4 regions of the Rhizobium sp. NPDC090279 genome follow, and region 3 is predicted to be linked to each of the others. Evidence: predicted binding sites of a transcription regulator. Region 3 holds the regulator's gene; each other region holds the start of a gene.
The links. Region 3 encodes LexA, which represses DNA repair genes until DNA is damaged. Its sites were predicted from a motif close to TGTTCNNNNTGTGTTCNG; they were not measured.

Region 1 (7,546 bases), on a different contig from region 3:
CTGACCGACGGGACGACCCAGGAAATTCGATCGCTACTGGCCGCAAGCCGAAACTGAGGTCATCAGCCACACGGCAACGTTTGCCGACTTAGGAGATATTCGCAATGGCCTCAAATATGAATGTCGGACAGCCGGACGACGCATTCGAACCGCGGTGGAAGACCTATTTCCGCATGCGCGAGCGCAAGACCAATACCAAGACGGAAGTCATCGCCGGCATGACGTCCTTCCTGGCCTCGGCCTATCTTCTCGTCGTGATCCCCTCCCTGCTTTCAGCCGGAGGCATCGATCGCGCCGCCGCAACAACCGCAACCATTCTGGTCATCATCGGCGCAACCCTGTTCATGGCGCTCTATGCCAATATGCCCTTCGTGGTGGGGCCCGGCATCGGCGGCTCGGTTCTGGTAGGCCCGACGATGGCCGCCGTGGAGCACATTCCCTGGCAGACCGGTCTTGCCATCTCCTTCTGGTCGAGTGTCATCTTCGTTCTGCTGACGGTGCTCGGCGTGCGCCAGGTCATCGCCCGCATGGTTCCAGCCCAGATCAAGCTCGGCCTCGGCGCCGCCATCGGATTGTTCATAGCACTTCTCGGTTTCAAGAATGCCGGTCTCGTCGACGTCAATGCCAAGAGCCACGCGCTCATGCTCGGCTCGTTCAATTCGGGACAGGCCATCATTGCCGTCTTCGGCATCTTCCTTGCCATCTTTCTGCGCGGGCGCAAGGTGCCGGGGCCGATCCTCTGGGCCATTCTGGGCAGCACGCTGCTCGGCATTCCGCTTGGCGTTACCAAGGTGCCTGCCGCATTCTTCGGGGCGCCGCACGGCATCTCAGAAATCGGCCTCCAGCTCGATTTCTTCGGTGCGCTGAAGATAGAATATTTCCCCTATCTCTTTGCCTTCTTCGCATCCGAGTTCTTCTCGACCCTGGGTACGACGCTCGCCGTCGGCGCCAAAGCCGGGCTGGTCGACGGAGAGGGCAACATGGCGGATCTGGGAAAGCCTTTCCTCGTCGATTCGATTGCCGCCACGATCAGTCCGCTGCTCGGCATTCCCTCGGCCACGGCACTCGTCGAGAGCGCCACCGGCGCGGAAGCGGGGGGGCGCACCGGTTTCGCTTCGCTTGCAACGGCAGCCCTCTTCGCGCTCACTCTGCTGTTTACTCCGATCGCGCTGATGATCCCGGCAGCCGCCACCGCACCCGCCTTGATCCTTGTCGGGATGTCGATGTTCAGCGCTCTGAAGCGGGTTGATCTGGAGAATTTCTCCGACGGTCTTTCCGCCTTGATGATGGTCCTCTTGACCCTCGTCTCCAACAGCTTTGGAACCGGCATCGCCGGAGGACTGCTGTTCTACGTCATCGTCAAGGTGTTGTCCGGAGAAGCAAGGCAGGTGTCCATCGGCATGTACCTCCTTGCCGTTCCGCTTGCCTATTATTTCTGGACCGTGGCGGCTCATTGAGCGGTCACAAATCCATAAATTCTGCATTCGCAACTCTGTCACATCCATGTCATGAAATACGCCGACACCTCATGCCTAATCAGGAGCGGGTATCGACATGGATTATTTCAGACGTTTCAACTTTCTGTTCGCAACGCCGGCCTTCGACAACGAGGATCTGGAGGGCGCCCGCTACAATCAGATCGTCGAGGAGATCGAACGCTCCGGCTTTGAGGTGGTGCGTGCGCGCAATCTCGAGGATGCAGAGATCGCCGTACAGACGGATGCCGCCATCGGCTGCATGCTGGTCGATTGGGGCAAGAAGGGGCTTGAGGGCAAGACGGCTTCCCTCATCAACCTCATGCGTCGGCGCGGCCTTGAATTTCCGATCATCCTCTTGATCCGGCGCAAGCGTTTCGAGGACGTGCCGGTCGAGGTGCTCGATTTCATCGACGGCTACGTCTTCCTCTCCGAAGAAACGCCCGCCTTCATCGCGAAAAGCCTCATCAGCCGGCTCAAGCAATATGCCGAGACGCTGAAGACACCGTTCTTTGGCGCGCTGGTCGATTATGCCGAGGAAGGTAACCACCTCTGGACCTGCCCCGGCCATAATGGCGGCATCTTCTACAGCCGCAGCCCCATCGGCCGTGTCTTCATGGAGCATCTCGGCGAAGCTGTGTTCCGCGACGATCTCGACAATTCCGTGCTCGATCTCGGCGACCTCCTGACCCATGAGGGGCCTGCGCTGGCGGCACAGAAGGAAGCGGCGAAGATCTTCGGCGCCGAGAAGACCTATTTCGTCCTCAACGGCACCTCGACCTCCAACAAGGTCGCGCTCTCAGCGCTCGTTACCGATGGCGACCTCGTGCTGTTCGACCGCAACAACCACAAGGCCGCCCATCACGGCGCCCTGATGATCTCGGGCGGCATTCCGGTCTACCTGCCGACCATCCGAAACGTCTATGGCCTGATCGGCCCCATGGATTTTGCAACCATGGACGAGGACGCCCTTCGCGAGCGCATCCGCACTCATCCGCTGGTGAAGGACCCGGAAGCCTACAAGAAGCCGCGGCCGTTCCGCGTTGCTGTCGTGGAACAGTGCACCTATGACGGCACCATCCACAATGCCGAGATGATCCTCAAGCGCATCGGCCATCTGTGCGACTATATCCTCTTTGACGAGGCATGGGCCGGCTTCATGAAGTTCCATCCGCTCTATGCCGGGCGCTTTGCCATGGGTCTTTCTGACCTTGGTCCGGATGCGCCTGGCATCATCGCCACCCAATCCACCCATAAGCAGCTCGCAAGCTTCTCGCAGGCCTCGCAGATCCACATGAAGGATCGGCATATTACTGGCCAGAAACGCCGTGTGGAGCACCGGCGCTTCAACGAAAGCTTCATGCAGCACGCCTCGACCTCGCCCTTCTATCCGCTGTTTGCCTCGCTCGACGTCGGCGCGCAGATGATGAAGGGCCGTTCCGGCGAGGTGCTTTGGGACGACACGATCCGCCTCGGCATCGAACTGCGCAAGAAGATCCGCGCCGTGCGCCGCGAATTCGAGGAGAAGGAACATCGCCCGGAACGCCGCTGGTTCTTCGAGCCTTTCGTGCCGGACCGGGTGGCGATCCCGGATGTGTCGAGCCCCGGCGCGGTGCATGACGTTGCGTGGGAGAGTATTGCCACCGACCAGCTCGCCACAAATCCCGCCTTCTGGCACCTGACACCCGGCGCGGCATGGCACGGCTTTTCGGGGATGGAACCGGGCTTCGCCATGACCGATCCGAACAAGCTCACCCTGCTCACCCCCGGCTTCGACCGGGCAAGCGGGAAATACACCGAGCACGGCATACCGGCGCCGGTCGTTGCGCAATATCTGCGCGAAAACCGTATCGTCGCGGAGAAGAACGACCTCAATTCGCTGCTGTTCCTTCTCACCCCTGGCGTTGAGGCCAGCAAGGCCGGCACCTTGATCAGCGGGCTTGTCGCCTTCAAAAAGCTCCATGACGACAATGCGCTGCTGGAGGAGGCAATCCCGGAATTCTATCGCCGCCGCCCGGGCCGCTACGCGGGCGTGCGGTTGCGCGACCTCTGCACGGACATGCACAACTTCTTCCGCCAGGCCGATGTCAGCGCGCTTCAGACCAAGCAGTTCTCCGCCGACCACCTACCGCCGATCGCCATGTCGCCGCACGATGCTGCGCGCTGCCTGGTGCGCAACGACGTCGACTATCTGCCGATCGATGCGATTGCCGGCCGTATCGCAACGACGCCATTCGTCGTCTATCCTCCGGGTATCGCGACCATCGTGCCCGGCGAGCGCCTTACGGAACAGGCAAAGCCCATGATCGACTATCTCAAGATGTTCGAAACCTGCTTCAATACCTTCCCCGGCTTCGAGGTGGAGATTCAGGGGCTCTATCGCGAGATCGATACATCCGGCAAAATCCGGCTCTACACTTACGTCGTTGCAGAATAGGCTGGAAATTCGGGTTCGATCATGAAGCAGGATAAAACAATCATCGTTCGCCCGTCACGGGAGAGCGACGTCGATGCGATGCTGGCCATCTATCGTCGCCACATTCACCGCGGCATCGAGGCTGGGGTTGATGATAGCGACACGCCGCAACCGGACGACCTGCGCGAAAGGCGCAAGAATCTGAAGGATCGCCGCTTCCCGCATGTGGTTGCGGTCGAGGGCGAAAAAGTCTTGGGCTATGCCTATGTGGTTTTGTTCCGCAAGCGTCCGGCCTATCGCTACACCGTCAAGCACTCGATCTATGTGCATCACGACCATGTCGGCCAGGGCGTCGGGAGCCTGCTCATGCGCGGGCTGATCGATGCCTGCGCAGCGGCTGGCTTCCGGCAGATGATCGGCTATATCGACGCCGACAACGCCGCATCGCTCGCTTTGCACGAACGCTTCGGCTTCGTTCGCGTCGGTCTGTTGCCGGCGGTTGCCTATCGTTACGGCCGCTGGGCCGATACCGTGATGGTCCAGCGCTCGCTTGGCCCCGGCTCGACGACGCAGCCGCCTCCGCCGCCGCTCTCCACCCGCTGAACCAGCAGAATCGGCGCAGTGATAAAGTGGTCGCAAGCTCTGAGCTGGTCGCTACAAAGAACTATGCCTATCCCGAGCGCCGCATCGGAATGGGCCTGAACCCCGCCACGAAATCAAAGATCTTCGATGAAGACATCTCACAGGGCTTGAGAGTGAGCCTCGCTCCGGAGAGCATGTAGAGATTGAAGCTGACGACGTCGGTCCCGCCAAGCTCTTCACCGTAGAGCCAGATCCGCTTCCCGTCGGCCGACCGCCTGACGGTCACGCCCCAAGGCTGACCTTGAAAGCGGCCCTCCATATAGCCGTCGGGTAGCTGGGAGAGAGCATGTCCGAATGCCGGCAATTCGCCGGGCTGCAACTGTGCCGCGTCATTCGTCATGGCGCCAAGCATTCGTCGCATATACCGCAGCCGTCTTCATCCATCCTCTTCGTCGATCGCATCCTTCGACAGCAGAGACACGCCGTGCAGTCCCGCCCGGATTCCTCATCGCGCTCGGGCGGCAGGATCTCCATATGCAGGTCGGAAAGCGGATCGATTGCGAGTTGGCCCATCTTGAGGCTCCGTGTGGGGGACCGACAACAGATAGGAAGCCTTGAGCGCATCTCAAGGTGGCGTCCGCGCCATGCCTGGCGCAGAGCGATTGCCGGTTCTTTTTGGCACGGCGATAGAGCCGGTTTGATATCGTCATCAGGGATGATATGTTCTGCATTTGTTTCAACCCCGCCAATTGAGGCCCATACTGAACTTGCAGTTTGATGACCGAGACCACAATGAACGATACGAACTCTAATCCAGTCCGAAAGATCATCCACGTGGACATGGATGCGTTCTATGCATCGGTCGAACAACGAGACAATCCCGAGCTGCGCGGCAAGCCGCTTGCGGTCGGCGGGTCGGCAGCGCGCGGCGTGGTGGCCGCTGCAAGCTACGAGGCCCGCGCCTTCGGCGTCCATTCGGCGATGCCTTCGGTCACCGCGAAGCGGAAATGCCCGGATCTGATTTTCGTGCCGCCGCGCTTCGACGTCTACAGGGCCGTCTCACAGCAGATCCGCGAGATCTTCGCCGAATATACCCCGATGATCGAGCCGCTATCGCTGGACGAGGCCTATCTCGACGTCACCCAGAACCTCAAGGGAATGGACATCGCCACCGAGATCGCGCTGGAGATCCGCAGCAGGATCAAGCAGGTCACCGGGCTCAATGCCTCGGCCGGCATTTCCTACAACAAGTTCCTCGCCAAGATGGCGAGCGACCTCAACAAGCCCAACGGCCAGGCTGTCATCACGCCGAAGAACGGGCCGGCGTTCGTCGAAACGCTTCCCGTCAAGAAATTCCATGGCGTCGGGCCGGCGACCGCCGAGCGCATGCACAAATACGGGATCGACACCGGCCTCGATCTGAAATCGAAATCCCTCGCCTTCCTGCAGGAGCATTTTGGAAAGGCCGGCCCCCATTTCTACGGCATCGCCCGCGGCATCGACGAGCGCCAGGTGAAACCCGACCGGGTTCGAAAATCCATTGGCGCGGAGGATACATTCACCGAGGATATCGACGATCTCGAATTGGCGACGGCAGAGCTGCGACCGCTCGCGCAGAAGGTCTGGCGCTACTGCGAAACGGGCGGCATCAGCGCGAGGACGGTGACGGTAAAGATCAAGTACTCGGACTTCACCCAGGCGACACGCAGCAGGACAAGCCCCTTTCCGATGACCAACGCGAGCGACATCCTCGAAGCTGCATCGGCGCTTCTGGCAAGCGCCCACCCGTTCACGCGGCCAATCCGGCTGCTTGGCATCACGCTTTCGTCTCTGACGAATGAAGAAGCGGACGATGGTCAATCGCAGTCCCAGCTCGATTTCGGGATCTGAAGGGGCCGACCTTCCTCCCATCGACCGAGATCGCGACCTAATCTCTTTTCCCGGCGTGACCGAACAGGCGGGCGAGAAAAGCCAGGCCGTTTCCTTAGCCGAAGGTGAAGGCATAGGCTTGCGCGCCGGGGTCAAGGAACTTGATCTCGAACGTATGATCCGAAACCGGACCGCTCGCACGGACCAGCTGATAGAGCCTTTGCCCGGTCACCACGCCATTGCCGTCTGCGTCGGTATCGACGCCGTGGTTGTCGCCAGGCGCCTTGCCATCGACGGTGATCTGGAAGCGTATCGGCTTTCCGTCCGACGATGGTCCAAGCACCAGATGCAGATCGCGGGCGTGGAAGCGGTAATAGAGGCGTGTTTCGGCGCTGTTCGCGGTCGCTTCCTGCGGCCCGACGGTCCAGTTGCCGGCAAGGCCCCATTCGTTGAGTTTCGGCATCGCCGCGACATAATCGTGAGCGGCGTCATTCACCGTGCCGGCATCATCGGCGAAATTCTGCGAGCGCAGATAGCCGACATAGGTTTCCGGCGACTGGACATCCGCCTCGTCGGAGGCTGCCTCGGCGCCCGTCGCCTTCACATTCACGATGTCGCTGGAGACATCGCTCTTGCCGGCTTCGGCCAGGAGCTGCTGGATCACCCTTTCCGACTGATCGTAATCGCCTTCGCCGAAATGATGGTGGCGCACCTGCCCTTGCGCATCGATGAAATAGTGGGCGGGCCAATATTCATTGTCGAAGGCGCGCCAGATCGCATAATTGTTGTCGATCGCGACCGGATAGGTGATGCCGAGATCGGCAATGGCCTTCTTCACATTGTCGACGTTCTTCTCGAAGGCAAATTCCGGTGCGTGCACCCCGATGACGACAAGGCCCTGATCCCTGTACTTCTGCGCCCATGCTTCGACATAGGGAATGGCGCGCAGGCAATTGATGCAGGAATAGGTCCAGAAGTCGACAAGGACGACCTTACCCTTCAGGCCGGCCGCGGTCAGCGGCGGCGAATTCAGCCATTGCACCGCGCCGTCGAGCGAGGGAACCGAGCCTTCGACCGGCAGCTGAGCCACAGCCGGCTTTTGTGTCATGGCCATCGTCATGGAACCGCCGCCGGCTGCTCCATCCGGCTTTGCGCTCATCATCATCTGGTTGGTGGCGCTCATCATCGCACCGCCTTCATTCTT
Region 2 (7,546 bases), on a different contig from region 3:
TCGCGGTCGGCGCCATCGTTACGCTGGTGCTCGACGTCACCAAGGCGATCGGCTTCTTCGCGATTACCGGCCTCGATTTCAACCTGACGGCCATCGCCGCGATCCTGACGCTCGTGGGATATTCGGTGAACGACAAGGTCGTGGTCTATGACCGCATGCGTGAAAACATGCGGCTCTACAAGTCGATGCCGCTGCGCGAGATCATCGACAGGTCGATCAACGAGACCCTGGCGCGAAGCCTCTATACCAACGCCACCGCCTTCCTGGCGCTGGTGCCGATGGCGATCTGGGGCGGCAGCGCCGTCTCCAGCTTCGCGATCCCGATGGTGTTCGGCATACTTGTCGCCGGCGCCTCGTCGATCTTCATCGCAGCGCCGATCCTGCTCTTCCTCGGCGACTGGCGCCGTCGCCATGCCAAGCCCGCCGCCAACGATGCGGCATCGGCAGACGGCAAGCCGAACAAGGACAACAAGCAGATCCCCGCTGCGGAATAGGCGACAATTTGATTGAAAAGGGACATGCCCGGCCTCCGGGCATGTCCGCCAACTACCCGGAGAAATGGGGCCGCCTTATGAAATGGTCGGCATATGCAGCGGCAGCCCCGGGCGCGGCGCCGTTATCTTCTCGACAACACCGTTTTCCTGCTCGCTGACCAGCAAATGCTTGCCATCGATGGTAAAGGCTATGTTTCCGGGCCGTGCGCCGTTGGTGCGGATATGGCCGGCCATCTTGCCATCCGTATCGATCAGGCAGATTTCACCAAGGCCATACATGGCGCAATAGAGCATGCCGCTACGGTCGAAAGCCAGGCCGGACGGCCCGCGCAGGGTGTTTACGGCAGGCGAGGTCATCGATAGCGCAAACATTTCCTGCCGTCCGCCGACGATCTGCCGATAGATTTTTCCGCTCAGGGTCTCGCTGTAGTAAAGCAGCCCATCGGCATCGAAGGCGATGCCCCCCGCAAGGAGCAGACCGGCAGCCAGAACGCGAATGACCCGGCCCTCTGCCGGATCGATCTGATAGACGCAGCCATTATAGGCCGCCTTGAAGAAATCGGGTTGGATATGACCGCCTTCCAGCAGATCGGCGAGGCGGAAGCCGGAATCGGTCATGTAGAGCAGGCCATCAGGCCCGAAGGCGAGAGCATTCGGATGGAGAAACGGGCCATCCGCACTGCCCTCTATCACTTGCAGGACCCGCCCCTGGGGCGAAAGCTTGACGAGAGAATCTTCCGGGCCGCCGGCCACCCAGAAACATCCATCACCGTCGATCGCAATCCCGCTCGGAGTGCCGCCGATCCGGCAAACCTCCCGGGATACGCCGCCTGCATCATAGAGCTTCAGATAGCGGCGGCCAGCATCCATTTCGACAAGCGCAAGGCGCCCGTCCTGCAGAGCCACCAGTCCGCTAGGCAGACGCAGGCCAGTGGCGATCGTTTCGTTCATGTTCTGAAACCTTCACTCTACGCACTGCGAAACCCCAAAAACTCAAATTGCCGCGCCAAAACTATAGATAAGCACGAAGAAAGTCCTTTTCGAGCCGGAGCTAGCGGAATCCGGATAAGATTTTTACGCGAAACCTCACATCTACGTGCCGATCGCGTCAATCTTGACAGGCTTTGGCGATTCGGAACATCCATAGAACGCCCATATGGTTTCGCGACCGCGATTCGCTGCGCATCGCGCGCCATGTCCCCTGCCTAAGGCATCCAGGAGAGTTGATGACCGCCGCCTATCTGGAAAAGCTGAACCCGGAGCAACGGCTGGCAGTGGAGCACGGCACGACCGACGGCAACGGTCATATCGCCGGGCCGCTACTTGTCATCGCCGGGGCCGGTTCCGGCAAGACGAATACGCTTGCCCATCGCGTGGCGCATCTGATCGTCAGGGGTGCCGATCCGCGCCGCATCCTGCTGATGACCTTTTCGCGCCGGGCCGCGGCCGAAATGGGCCGCCGCGTCGAGCGTATCTGCCGCGAGGTGCTGGGTGCCAAAGCCGACATCACCGCCGACGCGCTTGCCTGGAGCGGCACATTCCACGGTATCGGCGCGCGCCTGCTGCGGGATTATGCCGAGCAGATCGGCATCGACCCGGCCTTCACCATCCATGACCGGGAGGACAGCGCCGATCTGATAAACCTCGCGCGCCACGATCTCGGCTTTTCCAAGACAGAGAACCGCTTCCCGACCAAGGCGACATGCCTTGCCATCTATTCACGCTCCGTCAATGCGGAAGCGCCGCTCGACGGCGTGTTGCGGGACTTCTTTCCGTGGTGCGCCATGTGGGAGCAGCAGCTGCGCGATCTATTCGCCTGTTATGTCGAAGCGAAGCAGGTGCAGAACGTGCTCGATTACGACGATCTGCTGCTCTACTGGGCGCATATGCTGCAGGAGCCGCTGATCGCCGAGGATATCGGCAGCCGCTTCGACCATGTGCTCGTCGACGAATATCAGGACACCAACCGGCTGCAATCCTCCATCCTGCTCGCCCTGAAGCCGGATGGCCGGGGATTGACCGTCGTCGGCGACGACGCGCAGTCGATCTATTCCTTCCGTGCCGCCACCGTGCGCAACATTCTCGACTTCCCGAAGGCCTTCGCGCCCACTGCCGATATCGTCACGCTCGACCGCAATTATCGCTCGACGCAGCCGATCCTTGCGGCAGCCAACGCCGTGATCGATCTCGCCTCGGAGCGCTTTACCAAAAACCTGCGCACCGAACGCCAGAGCACGGAGCGCCCGCGGCTGGTGACGGTGCGTGACGAAGCCGATCAGGCGCGCTACATCGCCGATCAGGTGCTGGAAAATCGCGAGGGCGGTGCGAGGCTCAAGCAGCAAGCCGTCCTCTTCCGTACCTCAAGCCATAGCGGCCCGCTGGAAGTGGAACTCACCCGCCGCAACATCCCCTTCGTCAAATTCGGCGGGCTGAAATTTCTCGACAGCGCCCATGTCAAGGATATGCTAGCGGCGTTGCGCTTTGCCCAGAACCCGCGCGACCGCGTGGCAGGCTTTCGCCTGATGCAGCTCCTGCCCGGCGTCGGCCCCTCCACCGCGCAGCGCGTGCTGGACCAGATCGGCGAAGAGGCAAGCCCTATCACGGCACTCACGGAACTGCCGCCGCCACCGCGCACGGGAGACGACTGGACCGCCTTCGTCGAGACGATGCGAGAGGTGAAAAGCGGCAAGGCCGGATGGCCGGCTGAAATCGGCCTGGTTCGTCAATGGTACGAGCCGCATCTGGAGAGGGCGCATGAAGATGCCGCGACGCGCCAAGCGGATCTCATCCAGCTCGAACAGATCGCCGCCGGTTACGGCTCGCGCGAGCGCTTCCTCACCGAACTGACGCTCGACCCGCCTGACGCGACAAGCGATCAGGCCGGCGTGCCGCTGCTCGACGAGGACTATCTGATCCTTTCGACTATCCATTCCGCCAAGGGCCAGGAATGGACGAAAGTCTTCATCCTCAACGCCGTCGACGGCTGCATTCCCGCCGATCTCGCCGTCGGATCTTCAGCCGAAATCGAAGAGGAACGGCGGCTGCTCTATGTCGCGATGACACGGGCGAAGGACAATCTCGATCTCGTCACCCCGCAGCGCTTCTTCGTCCATGGCCAGCATGCGCAGGGCGACAAGCATGTCTTCGCCTCGCGCACACGCTTTATTCCTGCAACGCTGCTGCAGTTCTTCGAGGTCTGCGGCTGGCCGCAGGTGCGGGCCGAAAGCGCAGCCGCCATTCGGGCGCGAGAAGTGCGAGTCGATGTTGGTGCGCGGATGCGCGGCATGTGGCGGTGAGTTAAGGGTTTGATTGTTGGGCCGCGGCTATCGGAAGAGCCCCTCACCCTAACCCTCTCCCCGCTCGCGGGGAGAGGGGACGACCGTGCGGAACCACCGGCCGCTCAGTCACTGAAAGCTGTTTGGGGCACAAATCCCCCTCTCCCCGCGAGCGGGGAGAGGGCCGGGGTGAGGGGCAGCCTTGCACCCGGCCAACTTTCCAGAAACATTCAATTCGCTTCGCGAAACATCTCGATAATCGCCGAAAAATCGCGGCCGCCATTGCCGAGCTTTTCGAAGAGCGCATAGAGCTGCGCTGCTTCCGCCCCCAGAGGCGTCGACGCGCCGCTCGATAATGCAGCTTCCTGCGACAGGCGCAGATCCTTGAGCATCAGGGCAGCAGCGAAGCCGGGCTTGTAGTCGTTGTTGGCGGGCGAGGTCGGCACGGGGCCGGGCACGGGGCAATAGGTATTGATCGACCAGCACTGGCCCGACGAAGTCGAGGCGACATCGAACAGGGCCTGGTGCGAGAGGCCGAGCTTTTCGCCGAGCACGAAGGCCTCGCAGACGCCGATCATGGAGATGCCGAGGATCATGTTGTTGCAGATCTTCGCGGCCTGGCCGGCGCCGGCATCGCCGCAATGGACGATCTTCTTGCCCATCACCTCAAGCAGCGGCCTTGCCGCCGCAAAACTCTCGGTCGAGCCGCCGGCCATGAAGGTCAACGTTCCCGCCGACGCCCCACCCGTACCGCCAGAGACCGGCGCATCGAGAGAGAGGCAGCTGGCATCGCCTGCCATCGCATGCGCCTTGCGGGCGCTGTCAACATCAATGGTGGAGCTGTCGATCACCAGGGTTCCCTTGGGCACGGACCGCAGCACGTCGGTCCAGACCGTCAGGACATGCTGGCCCTTCGGCAGCATGGTCACCACCACTTCCGCATCGGCCAAGGCCTCGGTCAGCACGTTGGCGGGCTTCACGCCCGACGCTTCCGCTGCCTTCAACACATCATGCGAGAGGTCGAAACCGGTGACTGCATGACCGGCCTTCACGAGATTGGCGGCCATCGGGCCTCCCATATTGCCGAGGCCGATGAATGCGATCCGTGTCATGATGTTTTCCTCCCATGATCCGTTGAAGCAATTCCAGGAAAAATGCCGAGCGGTTCAGAAACTTCGTGATGAACTCAACCGCTTTAATTTGCAAAAAGCGGCGGCTGCGCCGGCACGAAGAAGCGGTCGAGATCGGCCGTCGTCACCTCGGCAAGGCTCGCCGGCGACCATTTCGGATTGCGATCCTTGTCGATGACGGCAGCGCGCACGCCTTCGTAGAAATCGTGATTATACAATATGCCCTTGCAGGCGCCGAGTTCACGATTGAGGCATTCGGCGAGATTGGCGCTCACCCGCCCGGCCCGCAGCAGCCGCAATGTCAGCTTCAGGCTGGTCGGCGAGCGGCTGGCGATGACGCTCGCGGCTTCGCCAGCAAATTCTCCCGGCTCAACCGCCAGGGCCTGCAGGATGCCTTCGACCGTATCGCCTGCAAACGCGCGGTCGATCACATCGCGGTTTGCCGCAAGACGGCTCGCGCCGGCATCCATGGCCATCGTTTCGATCAGCGCATGCACATCCGCGGCAGAGACCGCGGCGGGCAACGCCGCAATCGCGTCGATCAGAGCAGGCAATGTCGAGGATGCCACGCAGTGATCGGCAAAGCCGGCATGGATCGCATCGGCGGCGGCGATCGTAAGGCCGGTCAGCCCCATCCAGGTGCCGGCTTCGCCCGGCGCGCGCGGCAGCTGCCAGGTGGCGCCGACATCGGGGAAATAGCCGATGCCGGTCTCGGGCATGGCAAGGCGCGTGCGTTCGGTCACGACGCGATGGCTGCCATGCGCCGAGAGGCCGACGCCACCGCCCATGGTGATGCCGTCCATCAGCACGACATAGGGCTTGGGGTAGCGCGAGATCGCATGGTTGAGCAGGAACTCCTCGCGCCAGAAGGTTTCCGCTTGATCGGACCCTTCCTTGCCGCTCTGATGCAACAGGCGGATATCGCCGCCGGCACAAAAGCCGCGCTCCCCCTCGCCCATGGCGATGACGCTCGCAATCGCCGCATCCGCGGCAAACTCTTCCAGCGCCGACGCGATGACCCGCACCATCGGCAGCGTCAGGCTGTTCAGCGCCTTCGGGCGGTTCAGTCTGACGATCCCAGCCGATCCACGCCGTTCGATGATGACCTCTTCCACAGTATTCATGTAAAACTCCCGTCCTTGCTCCCGTCCATCAATAGACCCTCATCTGTTGTCGGCAAGGATCATTTCAGCGGCTTTTTCGGCGATCATGATGGTTGGCGAATTGGTGTTGCCCGATGTGATCGACGGCATGACGGAAGCGTCGGCGATGCGCAGCCTTGCCAATGCCCGCAGCCGCAAGCGGGGATCAACAACGCTTTGCGCGTCGCCGCCCATTCGGCATGTGCCCACGGGGTGGAAAATCGTCGTGCCGATTTCGCCGGCGGCGCGCTCCAGATCCGCATCCGTCTCATAGGCGGGTCCGGGCTTGAATTCCTCCGGGTGGAACCGGGCAAAGGAGGGCTGCGCCACGATCCGACGCGTCAGGCGGATGGAACGCACGGCAATCTCCCGATCGCGCTGCGCGGAGAGATAGTTCGGGCTGATGGCCGGCCGCAGCGCGAAATCCGGGCTGCGCACATGCACCGAGCCGCGGCTTTCGGGCCGGAGATTGCAGACGCTGGCGGTAATCGCCGGGAACGGATGCACCGGATCGCCGAATTTGTCGAGCGAGACCGGCTGCACATGATATTGCAGATCCGGCGTTTCCTTGTCCGGGCCGGAGCGCGTGAAGATGCCGAGCTGGCTCGGCGCCATCGCCATCGGGCCTGAACGGCGGACCAGATATTCGAGGCCGATCGCCGCCTTGCCGATGAGGCTTGTCGCCTTCTCGTTCAATGTGGGCACGCCGGTCACCTTGTAGGCAAGGCGAAGCTGCAGATGATCCTGCAGGTTTTCACCGACGGATCTGACCTCGCGCACGATCTCGATGCCGGCCTTGCCGAGCACATCGCCATGACCGATGCCCGAGAGCTCGAGAATATGCGGCGAGCCGATGGAGCCGGCGGAGAGTACGGTTTCCTTGGTCGCATGGGCACGCTTCGCCACGCCATCATGCTGGAATTCGACGCCGGTCACGGCATCGGCCTCGATGATCAGGCGGCGTACCTGCGCCTTGGTCAAGACGGTCAGATTGCCGCGTTTCATGGCGGGTCGCAGGAAGGCCTTCGTCGTGTTCCAGCGGATGCCCGAGCGCTGGTTGACGTCGAAATAGCCGGAGCCCTCGTTGCTGCCGCGATTGAAATCCGCTGTCTCGGGGATGCCGGCCTCCCTGGCGGCAGCCTGGAAGGCATCGAGCACGGCCCAGCGCACCCGCGCCTTCTCGACTCGCCACTCACCGCCGGCGCCATGCATCTCGTCCTTGCCGCGGTAATGATCCTCGGACTTGATGAAGTAGGGAAGCACGTCGTCCCAGCCCCAGCCGGCGCAGCCGAGCTGGCGCCAGAGATCGTAGTCGCGCGCCTGGCCGCGCATGTAGATCATGCCGTTGATGGAGGAGCAGCCGCCGAGCACCTTGCCGCGCGGATAATTCAGCGACCGGCCGTTCAAGCCCGCTTCCGGCGACGTGGTGAAGCACCAATCGGTGCGGGGATTGTTGATGCAATAGAGATAGCCGACCGGGATATGAATCCAGTAGTAATTGTCAT
Region 3 (7,546 bases):
CCGAAGGAAGCGCCGCGCTTGGAGAAGTCGGCCTGCGCGGTGGCGCGAGCGGTCGAGGTACCCATGGCGTAACGGTTGTTCTCGATCACGAAAATGACAGGCAGCTTCCAGAGCTGCGCCATGTTGAAGCTTTCGTAGACCTGGCCTTGGTTGGCGGCGCCATCACCGAAATAGGCGACGCTGACATTGTCGTTGCCGCGATACCAGTTGGCAAAGCCGAGACCGGTGCCAAGCGAGACCTGGGCGCCGACGATGCCGTGGCCGCCGTAGAAATTCTTCTCCTTGGAGAACATGTGCATCGAGCCGCCCTTCCCTCGGGAATAGCCGCCCTGACGTCCGGTGAGCTCAGCCATGACGCCGCGTGCTTCCATGCCGGTTGCCAGCATGTGCCCGTGGTCGCGATAGCCGGTGATGACCTGATCGCCATCCTTCAGCGCCAGCTGCATGCCGACGACGACAGCTTCCTGGCCGATGTAAAGGTGACAGAAACCGCCAATGAAGCCCATGCCGTAAAGCTGGCCGGCCTTCTCCTCGAAGCGGCGGATCAGGAGCATCTCACGATAAGCCTTGAGCTCCGCATCACGATCGAAATCTGCGATCGGACCGCCATTGGTTTCCTTGGCAGGTCTTGATGCTGTCTTACGGCTGGAAACGGTCGCGTTTTTTCGCGGCGCCATTCAACCCTCCCTGTGTGAGTAGCCTCGTTTTGTGGTGAGGCGTAACATAGGCAAGATTGTTCGCCACAGCAATGCTATAATTGCATGGCTCGTATTCTTCGCAACTTATTGATATAACTTGCGAAAAGGCGATTAACCAGAATTCGGTTAATTGTGGCTATTTGTTGAATATGACGATTTCGTTCGCCTTGGAATAGGTCAGCTGATAACGCGCATACTGATCGAGCATGTCCTTGTCCAAAGAGCCGTCACTCAACAACGCGACCTCCTTTTCAAAGTGCTCGCGCTTGGCGACGAGATCAGCCAACTCCTTGGCGCGGTCAATGCGACGCTGCTCGAAAACCTCGGTCGCCTTCAGGCCGTAATCGCCATGAATGCAATGATAACCGAAATAGCTCACAAAAGCGATGGTAATGGCGGGAAGGATGAGACGGCCGAACCTTCTCTTCTTATGATACTTTGTCCACATACTCGCTCGTCACGCCCTGGCTTTACGCGATCTCCCCAAAGCCAATGCAGCCACGAACAAGATCACATCAAATCAAACACCTAGAGCTAATGTAAGCGGCAGAGATTAACCGTCCGTTGACTCTAACGACACGGCCCAACAAAAAACCGCGCCCGGGGGGGCGCGGTTCGATTTCAACGATTACCATGGCCGCGGGTCAAAAGAGAGCCTGCGGAACAATATCAGCCGCGCAGAATGGAGCGGCCGGCATATTTGGCCTGCGGGCCGAGCGCTTCCTCGATGCGGATGAGCTGGTTGTACTTGGCAAGACGGTCGGAGCGCGACAGCGAGCCGGTCTTGATCTGGCCGCAGTTGGTGGCAACGGCGAGGTCGGCGATCGTGGAGTCTTCCGTTTCGCCCGAGCGGTGCGACATGACGGCCGTGTAGTTGGCCTTGTGCGCGGTTTCGACGGCATCGAGGGTCTCGGTCAGCGAACCGATCTGGTTGACCTTGACGAGGATCGAGTTGGCAACGCCCATGCGGATACCGTCGCGCAGGCGGGCGGAATTGGTGACGAACAGATCGTCGCCGACGAGCTGCGTCTTCTTGCCGATCAGGTCGGTCAGCGTCTTCCAGCCTTCCCAGTCGTCTTCAGCCATGCCGTCTTCGATCGAAACGATCGGGTAGTTGGCGGCAAGTTCTGCCAGGTATTCGGCCATGGCGCCCGATTCCAGCGTGCGGCCTTCGCCTTCGAGAACGTACTTGCCGTCCTTGAAGAATTCGGTCGAGGCGCAATCGAGGCCGAGAGCAATTTCATCACCCGGCTTGTAGCCAGCCTTTTCGATGGACTTCATGATGAAGTCGAGGGCTGCCGGGGCACTGGACAAGCCCGGCGCGAAACCACCCTCGTCGCCGACGTTGGTGTTGTGGCCCTGCGATGCCAGTTCCTTCTTCAGGACGTGGAAGACTTCCGAACCCATACGGACGGCTTCTCGGATCGAGTCGGCGCCGATCGGCAGGATCATGAATTCCTGGAAGTCGATCGGGTTGTCGGCATGGGCGCCGCCGTTGATGATGTTCATCATCGGAACCGGCAGCAAGCGAGCGTGAGCGCCGCCGACATAACGGTAGAGCGGCAGGTTGGCGCTCTGAGCGGCAGCCTTGGCAACGGCAAGCGAAACGCCGAGGATGGCGTTCGCGCCGAGACGCGACTTGTTCGGCGTGCCGTCGAGCTCGATCATGATGTTGTCGAGCTGGATCTGGTTTTCAGCATCCATGCCGCCAATGGCATCGAAGATTTCCGAGTTGACGGCTTCGACGGCCTTCTCGACACCCTTGCCATGGTAGCGCTTGCCGCCATCGCGAAGCTCGACGGCCTCATGCGCGCCGGTCGATGCGCCCGACGGAACCGCCGCGCGGCCCATGCTGCCATCTTCGAGGTAGACATCGACTTCGACAGTCGGATTGCCACGGCTGTCGAGAATCTCGCGGGCGATAATGTCGGTGATTGCGGTCATGATAGCTTCCTGCTCGCTGGTTTATAAATCGATTTAAATCGTCTTAATCGACGGTGCGGAAATTACAATGGCGATCCGCACCTCGATCTGGCGCTCCCTCAGGCCCGTAACGCAAATTCATGTCAGCCTGTTGAATGCCGGCTACTTTTCAGGCCTTGGCGATGGCGTCGAAGGCCAAAAGCTTCTCCAGAAGCCGCGGCATGTCCTTCAGATAGACCATGTTCGGACCGTCGGACGGTGCATTGTCCGGGTCCTCATGCGTTTCGAGAAAGACGCCGGCAACGCCGACAGCAACGGCGGCACGCGCCAACGTTTCGACGAATCGACGATCGCCGCCGGTCGAACCGCCCTGCCCGCCGGGCTGCTGCACCGAATGAGTGGCATCGAAAATCACCGGAGCGCCCATCGCCGCCATGATCGGCAGCGAACGCATGTCGGAAACCAGCGTGTTGTAGCCGAAGGAAGCGCCGCGCTCGCAGAGAAGAATGTTCGGGTTGCCGCTGTCGTTCAGCTTGGCAAGCACGTTCTTCATGTCCCAGGGCGCCAGGAACTGCCCCTTCTTGACGTTGATGACACGGCCTGTCTTGGCGGCGGCGACCAGAAGATCGGTCTGGCGCGACAGGAAGGCCGGGATCTGCAGGATATCGACCGTCTTGGCGACGATGGCGCACTGCTCTTCCGTGTGGATATCGGTCAGGACCGGAAAGCCGTATTCCTTCTTCAGGTCGGCAAAAATCTCCAAGCCCTTTTCTATTCCAAGACCGCGGCCGGCGGTTAGCGAGGTGCGGTTCGCCTTATCATAGGAGGACTTATAGACAAGACCGATGCCGAGCTTGCCGCAAAGCTCCTTCAGGACACCGGCAACCATGAAGGCATGGTCGCGGCTTTCCATTGCGCAGGGGCCGGCAATCAACGACAGCTTGGCGGTGTTGGAAAACAGAACCTTGGAGGCTCCTTCGCCGACGGTCACTTCGGAATTCGTGCTCATGCTATCTCCTCGAAGGCGAACATCGCGCCCGCTCCGGGCGCCAGCCTTGCCAATAGACGATTGTTCTTACGCGTGTAGGTGACGCCGTTAGCAGCGAAATGCGACGATGTCACGGAAAGATCGCGCGTTTTGAAAAGGATTGCGCGCGCCCTGAGCCCCGGATCGTCGCCGCGAACCGGCAAATCATAGAATGCCTCCATTCCTTCCGGCGTCAAAATCTCCAGATCGACATTGGCGGCCCTGATCGTCAGGCCGAAGGAATGCTCCATGATCCGAGGGCCGCCGACAACCTCTTCGAAGAAGCTGCGATATGCCGCCGGCTTCGGCGCACCAAGCGCCACCTGCGCGATGCCGGTTACGCCGTTTTCGTGACGCTCGAGCACGCTGCGGTCGGCCGGCAGGGCATTGATGCGCTGGCAGCAGAAGGCGAGAAAATCCGGCGCACGCAGATCGACCGCAAAGGCGAGACGAAAACCGGCCATGGTTTCAGTTCCGTCCGGCATCTTCATCGGGCGGGAGAAATCCAGCATTTGCCCCGCCGAAATCGCCGCCGCTCTGAAACGCTCGTCATCCGCAACGGCATCGTCTGTGCCGAACACCACGGCCGAAAAGCCATCCTGCCCGACCCGAAAGCGGTAAGCCTGATCGCGAGCGACGAAGACATTGCCATCCACGATGCTTTCCTCGCATCGCTCCAGAGACGCCACGCCCAAAGGTTCCAGATAGGTTTTGTCGGCAAGGAAGACGCAGGCGTTTTCCGTGCCGAAGGGATGGCGCGCATCCGGAGCCACCGTAAAGCCGAGCTTGCCGAGGCGCTCGCGCGCCAAAGCGATGTTGACGGTCGGCAGTACGAGATGATCCAGCGGATGCGGGGATGAAGCCATGGTTCCTCCTGTTTGCCTTCAAAAGCAGATTTGCGCCCATCCCTCGCGCAATTCAAGATGGAAGTACCATACTCCAAGGCTGGCGAACTGGACGGAGTACAATCTCGCAAACGTGATGACTGATTCTCCAGCGCGGTCGGCTTATGCCATGTCACATCGCATCGATCCACGTCTTCGCAACACCGGCTGGCCTACAGAACGTTGAAAACGGATCGGGCAGCATTTCGCATATTTTTCCTTATGTTAGTGCAGATATAGCGCCTTGTTGCTCTCAGCCCGTCCATTCGCAGGCGGTAATTATTTAACTGGCCCAACAAGGCTTTACCGAAATTTAAGTACTTGCGGAACACATATGGAACATATAGTGTCCGTTCTGGATTTGTTTCACCGTTTTTCTTGATTCTGGGGTTCCAAGACGATGTTGACGCGCAAGCAGCAGGAACTGCTTCTCTTCATTCACGAACGCATGAAGGAGTCCGGTGTTCCGCCATCTTTCGACGAGATGAAGGACGCACTGGATCTGGCATCCAAATCCGGCATTCACCGTTTGATCACGGCGCTGGAGGAGCGAGGCTTCATTCGCCGACTGCCGAACCGGGCCAGAGCGCTCGAAGTCATCAAGCTGCCGGATGCCTATAATCCCAGCTTGCAGCCACGCCGCGGCTTTTCGCCGAGCGTCATCGAGGGCAGTCTCGGCAAGCCGCAGCCTGTCGCTCCACCCGCTCCGCCGAAAGTCGCGAATGACGATCATAACGGCTCAGCCTCCGTGCCCGTCATGGGCCGCATCGCCGCCGGCGTTCCGATTTCCGCCATCCAGAACAATACGCACGATATTACCGTCCCCGCCGACATGCTCGGCTCCGGTGAACACTATGCGCTTGAGGTTCGCGGAGACTCGATGATCGACGCAGGCATTTTCGATGGTGATACGGTCATCATCCGCAATTCGACGACGGCCAATCCCGGCGATATCGTCGTAGCGCTCGTCGACGACGAAGAGGCAACGTTGAAGCGCTTCCGTCGCAAGGGCGCCTCGATCGCGCTGGAAGCAGCCAACCCGGCCTATGAGACCCGCATCTTTGGACCGGATCGCGTCAAGGTCCAGGGTAAACTCGTCGGCCTTATTCGGCGCTATCACTGACCGGTGACGCCGGCACGATTAGCGCGTCGAATTTGTCGGTGCGCCAGTCATAAGTTCGATGTCTGGTCCATGGTCGCTGCGGATCTTGGAATGCCGCGGAAACGACGGGCTCTTCGGCACTGAGCGCCATTTCGATCGATCCCGTTCGCCGCAATGTGGCGCCGGTAATAAGTGTCGCGCCGGAGCGGCACCGATCCAATCGTAGTCGGATCGGCGTCACGACAATATTTGCGGTATCGCAGGCGGACGGCAGATAGGCCGCATTCTCTACGGTCGCCAATATGGCGCCATTGTCGAGCATCGCCATGCACCATGCGCCTTTCTGGCAGACGAAACTTCCCTGCATTGTCCGGTCGAGCGCCTCTTCCATGGCCTTGCGGACCGCATTTTGCTCTTCGCCGCTTAATCGCCTACGGCGATCAGCCTTGCTGATCTGCGGGAGCCGGCTATCGTTGGCAAGCATGGTCGGCGGCTGATGTTCCGCTGCAGCCAGGGCCTTTTGCCATTGTTCGAAAATGAAGGCCTGCGGCCTCTCGCGATTGGTAACAAGTATATCGTCCTGCCGCAGCGCCACCAGGACGCCATCCTCGGAAATCATCAGATCGGGCTTCGGCACACCGGTCCCGAATGCCGCCACGCCAACGGACGCGAGCAGCAATAGCAGGCCGAGATGGCGAAGCCGCGTTCGCAATATGCTCATGACCAGGAAGCCGACGATGAATGTCGGCATCAGCCAGGCGGGCTGACGACCGAAGGTGATGTCACCTCCCCAGCCGGCTACTGTTCTTGCAATCACTATGACGAGTTCCAGTCCCTCTCCTGTGACCTTCCAAAAGGGTGCATCGAGACCGAGAGGCATAAGCAGCATCGCCGCCATGCCGAAGGGCATGACGACGAAGGAGACCACCGGCATGGCCGCAAGATTGGCGGCAAGGCCATATGTCGCCAATCGGTGAAAATGCTCGATGGAGAAGATAGCGGTCGACGCGCCGCCGATGAAAGAAGTCGACAACACGCCACCGAAGAAACGGGAGACAAAAAGCAGCGGACTTACCAGACGGGCGCGCGACAGGATATTTTCGCGATGCCGCCGCCGCTTCCATAGCGAATAGCCAGACACCAGCGCCAACGTTGCGGCATAGGACATCTGAAAACTCGGGCCGAGCACCTGCGACGGCGATAGAACGAGAATGACGATAGCGGATAACGCAACATTGCGCAGGCTGAGCGATGGCCGATCGAAAAGCACGGCGACCAGCATGATCGCCATCATGATGAAAGCCCGCTCAGCGGAGACGCCGAAGCCGGAGATGAGATAGTACGCCGTCACCGTGACAAGTGCGCCGAAGGCCGCGAATTTCTTTGTCGGCCAAGCCTGCACGACGCCAGGAAACAGGCTGAACAGATAGCGCAGGCCGACATAGAAGATGCCGGCCGACAGCGCCATGTTCAGGCCCGAAATCGCAATGATATGGGTCAGGCCGGCAATTCTCAGGGCCTCGGTCGTATCCTTGGAGATCGCCCGTCTCTCATCGGTGACAAGCGCGGCGGCAAAGGCGCCGGTATCGCCCGGCAGGGTTTGCCTGATCCTGTCGCCGATGCTGTTGCGCAGGCCGGCAAGCCAGATATCGGCCCTGTCGATCGGCGAGTCCGCAGCATTATCACCGGCCGGCGACAATAGTTTCGGCGTTCCATAGGCAAAGCCATTCGCGCCGATGCCGTTGAAATAGGAACTGAAGGCGAAATCGTTGAGGCCGGGCAAGGCTGGTCCCGCCGGAGGCGTCAGACGCGCCCTGCCCTGGACACGATCGCCGAGTTCAAACGGCTCCGCCTGCTTGCGCACGAAGATCGTCACCCGCTCCGGCGAGCGGCGGATGGTCGGCTTTTCCGT
Region 4 (7,546 bases), on a different contig from region 3:
GCGCACCAGCTGCGCCGACGCATAAAAGCCCATCGGCTGGGCATTGAGGATCGCCGCACAGAAGACGTCGGGATAATAGGCCTTGAGCCAGGAAGAGGCATAGACGAGCAGCGCGAAGGACGCCGCATGGCTTTCGGGAAAGCCATATTCACCGAAGCCCTTGATCTGCTCGAAGCAATTCTTGGCGAACTCACGGTCATAATTGTTTGCGGCCATGCCTTCGATCATCTTCTTCTCGAAGGTATGGATGGTCCCGGTTCGCTTGAAGGTCGCCATCGCCCGGCGCAGCTTGTCAGCCTCCGCCGGCGTAAATCCCGCTGCCGTAATCGCGATCTGCATGGCTTGCTCCTGAAACAGGGGAACGCCCAGCGTTCGCTTCAGAACCTCCTTCAGCTCCGGGCTTGGATAGTCGAGCTCCTTTCCCGCCCGATGAGCTTCTCGCCGCTTGAGATAGGGATGCACCATATTGCCCTGGATCGGGCCGGGGCGAACGATCGCCACCTCGATGACCAGATCGTAGAATTCGCGGGGCCGCAGACGCGGCAGCATGCTCATCTGCGCCCGGCTTTCGATCTGGAAGACGCCGATCGTATCGGCGCGGCAGATCATGTCATAGACCGGCCCGCCATCGGGGTAATTGGCGTAACCAAGATCGGAGAGCTGCTTCTTCACGTCGTAATGCAGCAGCAGCAGGTCGAAAGCCTTGGCAAGGCAGGTCAACATCCCGAGCGCCAAAACGTCGATCTTCAATATGTTGAGATTATCGAGATCGTCCTTGTTCCACTCGATCATGTAGCGATCGTCCATCGCCGTGTGCATGATCGGCACGACCTCATCCAGCCGGTCCCGGGTGATGACGAAGCCGCCGACATGCTGGGTCAGATGCCGCGGAAACCCCATCAGCGTCGAGGCATAGGAAAGGACGTTTTGTGTCGTCTTGTCGGTGAGATCGAGACCGGCAAGTTTTGCCTCGCGATCAGACAGCCCCTCTGTCGACCAGCCCCAGACGCCGCTCGCCAGAGCCGACTGCACATCCTCCGACAGGCCGAAGGCCTTGGCCACTTCGCGGCCGGCCGAGCGGGCCCGATAACTGGTGACCGCCGCCGTCAGCCCGGCATGCTCCTTATAGTAATGCCTGTAGATGAACTGGATGACCTGTTCCCGCTTCTCATGCTCGAAATCGACATCGATGTCAGGCGGCTCCTCGCGTTCCGTCGAGATGAAGCGCTCGAACAGGAGCATCGTGATCTCCGGATTGACTTCCGTGATCCTGAGACAATAACAGACCGTCGAATTGGCGGCCGATCCGCGCCCCTGACACAGGATATTCTCGCTGCGCGCAAACTCCATGATGCGATGCACCGTCAGGAAGTAGGGCTCATATTGCCGCTCCCGAATAAGAGCGAGCTCATGATCGATCTGCTTGGCGACCTTGTCAGGGATTCCGTTGGGATACCGCCATTTCGCTCCCTCCCGCGTCAGCCGCTCCAGCGTTTCGGAAACGGTCTCGCCTTTAGTGCTTTCATCGGGATAATTATGCTTCAGCTCATCCAGCGAGAAAGACAGCCGGCTAAAAAACTTCTGCGTATTGGCGACAGCCTTCGGATAATCCCTGAAAAGGCGCGCCATCTCGGCGGCACCCTTCAGATAGCGTTCGGCATTGGCCGCCAGTTTGAAGCCGGCCTCGGCGATCGGCACATGCTCGCGGATCGAAATGACGATATCGGCAAGCGGCTTGCGTTCGGTGGCGTGATAGAGCGGCTGGTTGCTGGCGATCAGCCGCACGCCGTTGCGCAGTGCGATGATGGAGAGCGTGGCGAAGACCAGCCGATCCCGTCCGTCATAGGCGGGCGACAGGACCATATGGAATTTCCGGCCGAAGCGCATCCATAGCCGCTTCAGGCATTGCTCCAGCTCTTTCTGCCCTTCCGTCGTCTCGACGCTATCGGCATCGGGCACGAGCGCCAACATCATCTCGTCGCCCCATTCCACGAGGTCGCTTTCATTGAGGATGCAGGTGCCTTTTTCGCCGCGCAGATTGCCGGCGCTCAAAAGCCGGCAGAGATGCGCCCAGCCCTTGCGGTTCTGCGGGAAGGCAAGGATGTCGGGCGTGCCGTCCGAAAACACCAGTCGGGCGCCGGGCTGGAAAGGGACCGGCTTCAGAAGCGGCTTTTCCGGCTTCCCCTTGGCTCGAAGCTCCAGATTTTCCTCGACGGTCCTCTTATACTCCGCCTTGAGAACCCTGGTATGCGCATACGCCTTGACGACGCCTGCCACCGAATTGCGGTCGGCAATGCCAAATCCGGACAATTTCAAAATGGCGGCCTGCGCCACCATCTCTTCCGGATGCGAGGCTCCCTCGAGAAAGGAGAAATTTGTTCTGACCCCAATCTCGCAAAAGGGTACGGGTTCGTGAAAGCTCGGGCGCGCGTTCATGCGAAGACCCCATGCATATACCAGTCCGGCGTCGTCCCGCTCCGGTCATAGAGACCCTTGCGGAACAGCCAGAAACGATGGCCCTCTTCATCCTCGACCTGGAAATAATCGCGGGCAGGCTCTTCCTTTTCCTCAACCCACCATTCCGCCGAAAGCCGCTCCGGCCCTTCGGCCCGCTGCACGCGATGCATGACCCGCCGCCAGCGGAACTGCCGGGGAGGGCCGTCGGGCACTTCGGCGGCAATAGCTTCGATCGGCTCCGGCATGCGAAACAGCCGCAGCGGCCGTTCGCCGCGGAAGAAGCCATGGCCGGCATCTTCTCTGCCGGTCCGCCGCTTTAAAGCGAGAAGTGCCATCGCCGGCATCGGCCGCACGGCCCGTTCGGGGATATGGCTCTGCCTGAGCTCGAAACCCTGCAGGCAATCCGGCCCCAGCCGCGCGGCCACCCGGTCGACAAAGGCTGAAAGCGAGCCATCCTGGCGGTCGTCTCCGACGAAATCGCCTTGTGTCGCATCGAAAGGCGCATGCTGAAGGACATTGAGGCGGACGATCTCGAAACCGTAACCGACATCGAGATCGTCATGAATGGCGGTGAAGCGCTCGTTAAACAGGCTGGCGATCCGGCTCGGCTCCCGCAGCGGCTGCGATGCGCCGGCGGTGATGCGGAAGACCGCGCCGTCCACCCTGAAGAGCAGGAGCTCGAAGGAACGGCCGCCGATGCCGCGTGCCTCCAGCCCCGGCTTCAGCGTTTCGCCAAGCTGGCGGGCAAGCTGGAGAATATCCTCTTCCGCCTGCACCGGCTCGGCCAGCCGGCGCTCGGCCGACAGTTGCGCGACCGGACGGCGCGGCGAGATCGGCTCCTCGACGAGGCCGATGGCCTGATCGAGCCGCAGAAGCAATTGCGCGCCGAAGCGGCGGGCAAGCGGCGCGCGCGGCGCAGCCAGAAGGTCGCCCACTTGTTTCAGGCCCATCTTCTGTAACGCCGCAACGGTCTCTTCGCCGAGCCTCAAGGAGGAGACCGGCAACGGTGCCAGGGCTTCCTCCATGGCCTCCGGAGGAACGATACGGCTTTCCTCAAAACGGGCAACCGCCCAGGACAGGCCGGGCGCGGAGGAAATGGCGCCGCGCACGTCGAACCCCAGCCGGGAAATCCGGACCAGTATGTCCTCGAGCAGCGTCTCTTCGCCGCCGAAGAGATGGGCGCAGCCGGTAATATCGAGAAACAGGCCATCCTTGCCGTCGATCGCCACCAGCGGCGTATAGCGGTCGCACCAGTCGGCGATCGCTTCCAGAAGCTTGCGATCCGCTGCCGGGTCCTCCTCGACGACATCGAGATCGGGGCAGATCGCCTTTGCCTCGGCCACGCCCTGACCCTGCTTCAGGCCGATCATCTCGGCCCGTTCGTTGAGAGCGGTCAGCCGCATGGCATTGTTGAGCTTGCCGGCGCAAGCGAGCGGCGGCGCTTCAAGCCTGCCTGTCGAGCGCCAGGACAGGCCCCAGCGTTTGCGCGCGATACGGTCGGTCGGCAGATGCGGAAAGGTCAGCGCCAGAATGCGCTGCGTGTTCGCCGGGAAAGGCAGGGCGTTCAGCGTCGGGGGCAGGGGCAAAGCGGCGGTCATGGGCATTCCACTCCAGGGTTATGGAAAGGGGCGCCGGGTTTCGGCTCTTTTCCAAGGTCAGACGAAAGGCCGGGTGACCGATGCTGCCGCCAAGCACCGATCCGTCCGGCAGGGGCCGCGCCTGCGCCGGCGCGGGTTCGACGGAAAAGCGGAAGAGGGCGCTGCTCGCTTCCTCCTCGCCTCCCTGTCGCAACAGAAACAAGGGCCGTCCCGCCGCCTTGGCCCTCAGCGCCAGCCGCCGGCTTTCGGTCAGGCCGAAACGCGTGGGATTGCCGCGCACTTCCAGAATGACGACGGCAAAGGTCGCGCTGGCAAGCGCCGCCTCCGCCACCCAGAGCGCATCGTCCAGCCTGCGCGGCGATGCCTGCAGGAAAGCCGCAGGCTCCAGCCCGAAATCGCTGATGCCGATGGCATAGGGCAGGCCCGCCTCCATCGTCGCGACCGTATCGCCAATCCACAGGACCGGAGATGTCGCTGCGTCCGTATCCGACGCTTGCGCATGCAGCCGCGCGGCAAGCGCAAGGGCAAAGCCGCTCGCCACCCCGGCATCGCGCAGGCCGAGCGAGCGGATCTCCGTCAGCCCATCGAGCGGCAGACCGCCTTGCAACGCGGCGTCGAGATCGTCGACGCCGATCGGAAGGAGCGGCTGCGCAAGCATCGGCTGGATAGGCGTGAGCTGGGCAGGCATGGGCTTCGCAATGCCTGCCGACCTCATGGCCGACTTATCCGCCAGCATCTCATACGCTGCCGCGGCCAGAGCCGGGATCGGCCTGCCTTCCAGTCGGGCAATGGTTTCACGCAGGGCAAAAAGCGTTTCCCGCGCCACGGCGGTCTCAGCCATGACGTTAGCTCCAGATCGATAATGTTCCTGTTATGTTCTTATGGATTCCAGAGCTTGGAAAAAGAGTCAACACCAATTTATAAGAAAATATTCCTTTGCGTAGAGCCGGGTGATCTTAGGTCCATCCGACCTGAGATCCGAATCCGCTCTGGAATCAAATAGGTAGAGCACGATGTCGTCCGAAAACCGCTCAAACACTTTTCGTCATCATGCTCTAATCTACTCTCGTAAAAGCAGCGCAAAGTCTCTATATGACCAGCCAAGGAAGGAATATTCATGGCTCGCGTCGACCAGAGCGAGGATTGGCGGGACCGCCACTCGCCCTCCATCAGCACATTCGAATCTCTGGCAATGGAGGCCTACAGCCACCTGCCGGACGAATTTCGCTCGCTCACCGGCAACCTCGTCATTCTCATCGAGGATTTCCCGGATGACGAGGTGTTCGAGGATATGGCGCTGGAAACACCCTTCGACCTGCTCGGCCTGTTCGAAGGGCGCGGGATTTCAGAGCGTTTCACCGCCCAGACCGGGGATATGCCCAACAAGATCCGCCTCTATCGCCGACCGATCATCGATTACTGGGCTGAGAACGACGAAACCCTCGGCGACATCATCACCCATGTCCTGATCCACGAGATCGGCCACCATTTCGGCCTGAGCGACGAGGACATGGAGCGCATCGAGGCGAGCGCCGAAGAAGCGACGGATCGCTGATACCGGCTCCGACTGCAAAGCGGCCGGGGTGAAGAACTTCAGTCGTCGCTTACTGCTCGGAAAGCTTCATGTCCGGATCATAATCCTTGCCCACCACTTCCTTGACGACGGCCTGGCCGCACTGCATCTGGCCGGTCGCGGCATTGAAGGCATAGGTCGGCGAGCCCGACAGCTCCCAGCCCTTGTTCAGCGCAGCACTCACCTTGTGGCAGAAGGAAGCGTCGTCGGGGCCGGTGAGAAAGCGGTAGAGTTTCATCAAGGCATCTTTCTTGCTTGGCCAGACAATTTGACCATCAGACGTCGGTGCGAGGCGTTGCGGCAGCACCCGAAGAGCGCTGCTCGATCAGGCGAGCTTTATGGACGAGTCTCTCCGCCTGGACAAGGTGCAGCCGCTCCACCATCCGCCCGTCAAGGTTCACGACATTGAGAGCGTCGGCACCCGGCTCGGCGAAGGCTGCGATGATGGCCTCCGCCTCGGCAATGGCTGTTACATCCGGGCCGAAATGCCGGTTGGCCGCTTCGATCTGGTTCGGATGGATCAGCATCTTGCCGCAAAAGCCCATGGCGATACCCTGACCGCATTCGGCATCGAGCGCTGCCGCATCCTTGAAATCGTTAAAGACGCTGTCGATGGCCTCGAGCCCGTAGGCGCTGACAGCCAGCACCACCTGCATCAGCCAGGGCACGAGATAGGGGCGGCCGGGCTGCGGCAGGACGCCCGTTTCCTTCCTGAGATCGTTGAGGCCGACGACGAAGCAATCGAGCCGGCTGCCCGTCGTGCGCCCCGCCTCGGCGATCGCAGCCGCGTTCAGAATGCCGCGCGGCGTCTCGATCATCGCCCAGATGCGCAGGCTTTCCGGCGCATCGGCTTCCGCAAGCCAATCGCCAACCATCATGACATCCTGCGGCTCGTCCACTTTGGGCAGCAGCACCGCATCCGGTTCCAGTTCCGCGACCAGCGCCAGGTCGTCGGCGCCGAAATTGGAGGAAAGCGCATTGATGCGGATGATCCGCTCCTTGCCCGGCAGCGGCGAGGCCGCGAAGAAGGCCCGCAAATTCTCCCGCGCCTCGGCCTTTTTCTCCGGCGAAACGGAATCCTCAAGATCGAAGATGACAGCATCGCAATCGAGGCTGAGGAGCTTTTCGAGAGCGCGACGGTTGACGGCGGGAACGCTCAAGACCGAACGACGCAGACGGGCGGGGCGGGAAGGGGAAAATTCGTTCATTGTGCCGTTTTGCCGCGCTTTCAATCGCCAGGCAAGTCAACAAAAAGCCATGCTCCTCTTGCAGAGGGAAAAGAAGAGGGCCACATTGCTGAGAGTAGAGAGGTCTCGACCATGCAGAATATCCGTTCCCTGTTCATTGCGCTTGCCGGTATCACCGTGTTTGCAGCCATGGCGTTGTTTACCGTTTCGATCACGCTTGCCGTGGGCGGTATCCTCACCGTGCTCATGGCAGCCCGCGCGATTTCGCTGCGCATGAAGCCGGCGCCGGTCCGTGCCAAGGCGAAGACGAACGGCCAGCGCGAAATGCGCATCTGGAACGACGGTCGCGGCACCATCATCGATCTCTGAGATTGAAGGCAGGACAGGGGCGGCCCGTTATTGCCGGCCGCCATACCCGTTTGCGTAACCCAGGCCTTGCCCTGAAAGGCAAGGGCGACCAAGACGCCGCGTTTTAGGGCATATCCAAGATTCTCCTTCATTTCGGGCCGGATTTGCTCTATTGGCAGGATAATTCGTGCTTAGACGAGAATGAAGGCAGGACCCCATGGACAAGTTCGTGAAGTTGACTGGCGTCGCAGCGCCACTCCCGGTCGTCAATGTCGATACCGACATGATCATCCCGAAGGATTATCTGAAGACCATCAAGCGCACCGGCCTCGGCAAGGGGCTCTTCGCTGAAGCCCGCTACAACGAAGACGGCACGCCGAACG

Region 1: a site for LexA is predicted at 5,195-5,212, ahead of dinB (DNA polymerase IV). Genes of this name have one in related genera too.
Region 2: a site for LexA is predicted at 1,628-1,645, ahead of ACIQWP_RS10365 (ATP-dependent helicase). Genes of this name have one in related genera too.
Region 4: a site for LexA is predicted at 4,919-4,936, ahead of ACIQWP_RS25710 (ImuA family protein). Genes of this name have one in related genera too.

What each region holds. Positions count from the first base shown of each region.
Region 1 covers NZ_JBIVYI010000008.1:32,633-40,178, reverse strand. The annotation lists gene ACIQWP_RS20255 (adenine deaminase) at 1-57, shown strand, start outside; gene ACIQWP_RS20250 (NCS2 family permease) at 105-1,457, shown strand; gene ACIQWP_RS20245 (Orn/Lys/Arg decarboxylase N-terminal domain-containing protein) at 1,555-3,912, shown strand; gene ACIQWP_RS20240 (GNAT family N-acetyltransferase) at 3,934-4,494, shown strand; gene ACIQWP_RS20235 (hypothetical protein) at 4,562-4,873, opposite strand; gene dinB (DNA polymerase IV) at 5,266-6,363, shown strand; gene ACIQWP_RS20225 (cytochrome c biogenesis protein DipZ) at 6,458-7,546, opposite strand, start outside.
Region 2 covers NZ_JBIVYI010000003.1:482,669-490,214, reverse strand. The annotation lists gene secD (protein translocase subunit SecD) at 1-494, shown strand, start outside; gene ACIQWP_RS10370 (SMP-30/gluconolactonase/LRE family protein) at 570-1,445, opposite strand; gene ACIQWP_RS10365 (ATP-dependent helicase) at 1,721-3,790, shown strand; gene mmsB (3-hydroxyisobutyrate dehydrogenase) at 4,000-4,881, opposite strand; gene ACIQWP_RS10355 (enoyl-CoA hydratase/isomerase family protein) at 4,965-6,023, opposite strand; gene ACIQWP_RS10350 (GMC family oxidoreductase) at 6,063-7,546, opposite strand, start outside.
Region 3 covers NZ_JBIVYI010000009.1:187,547-195,092, reverse strand. The annotation lists gene pdhA (pyruvate dehydrogenase (acetyl-transferring) E1 component subunit alpha) at 1-677, opposite strand, end outside; gene ACIQWP_RS22955 (septum formation initiator family protein) at 835-1,146, opposite strand; gene eno (phosphopyruvate hydratase) at 1,368-2,642, opposite strand; gene kdsA (3-deoxy-8-phosphooctulonate synthase) at 2,791-3,630, opposite strand; gene ACIQWP_RS22940 (VOC family protein) at 3,627-4,514, opposite strand; gene lexA (transcriptional repressor LexA) at 4,933-5,655, shown strand; gene ACIQWP_RS22930 (ComEC/Rec2 family competence protein) at 5,636-7,546, opposite strand, start outside.
Region 4 covers NZ_JBIVYI010000011.1:90,255-97,800, forward strand. The annotation lists gene ACIQWP_RS25700 (error-prone DNA polymerase) at 1-2,436, opposite strand, end outside; gene ACIQWP_RS25705 (Y-family DNA polymerase) at 2,433-3,860, opposite strand; gene ACIQWP_RS25710 (ImuA family protein) at 3,901-4,896, opposite strand; gene ACIQWP_RS25715 (metallopeptidase family protein) at 5,173-5,610, shown strand; gene ACIQWP_RS25720 (DUF1737 domain-containing protein) at 5,660-5,866, opposite strand; gene ACIQWP_RS25725 (HpcH/HpaI aldolase/citrate lyase family protein) at 5,904-6,836, opposite strand; gene ACIQWP_RS25730 (hypothetical protein) at 6,948-7,184, shown strand; gene leuD (3-isopropylmalate dehydratase small subunit) at 7,381-7,546, shown strand, end outside.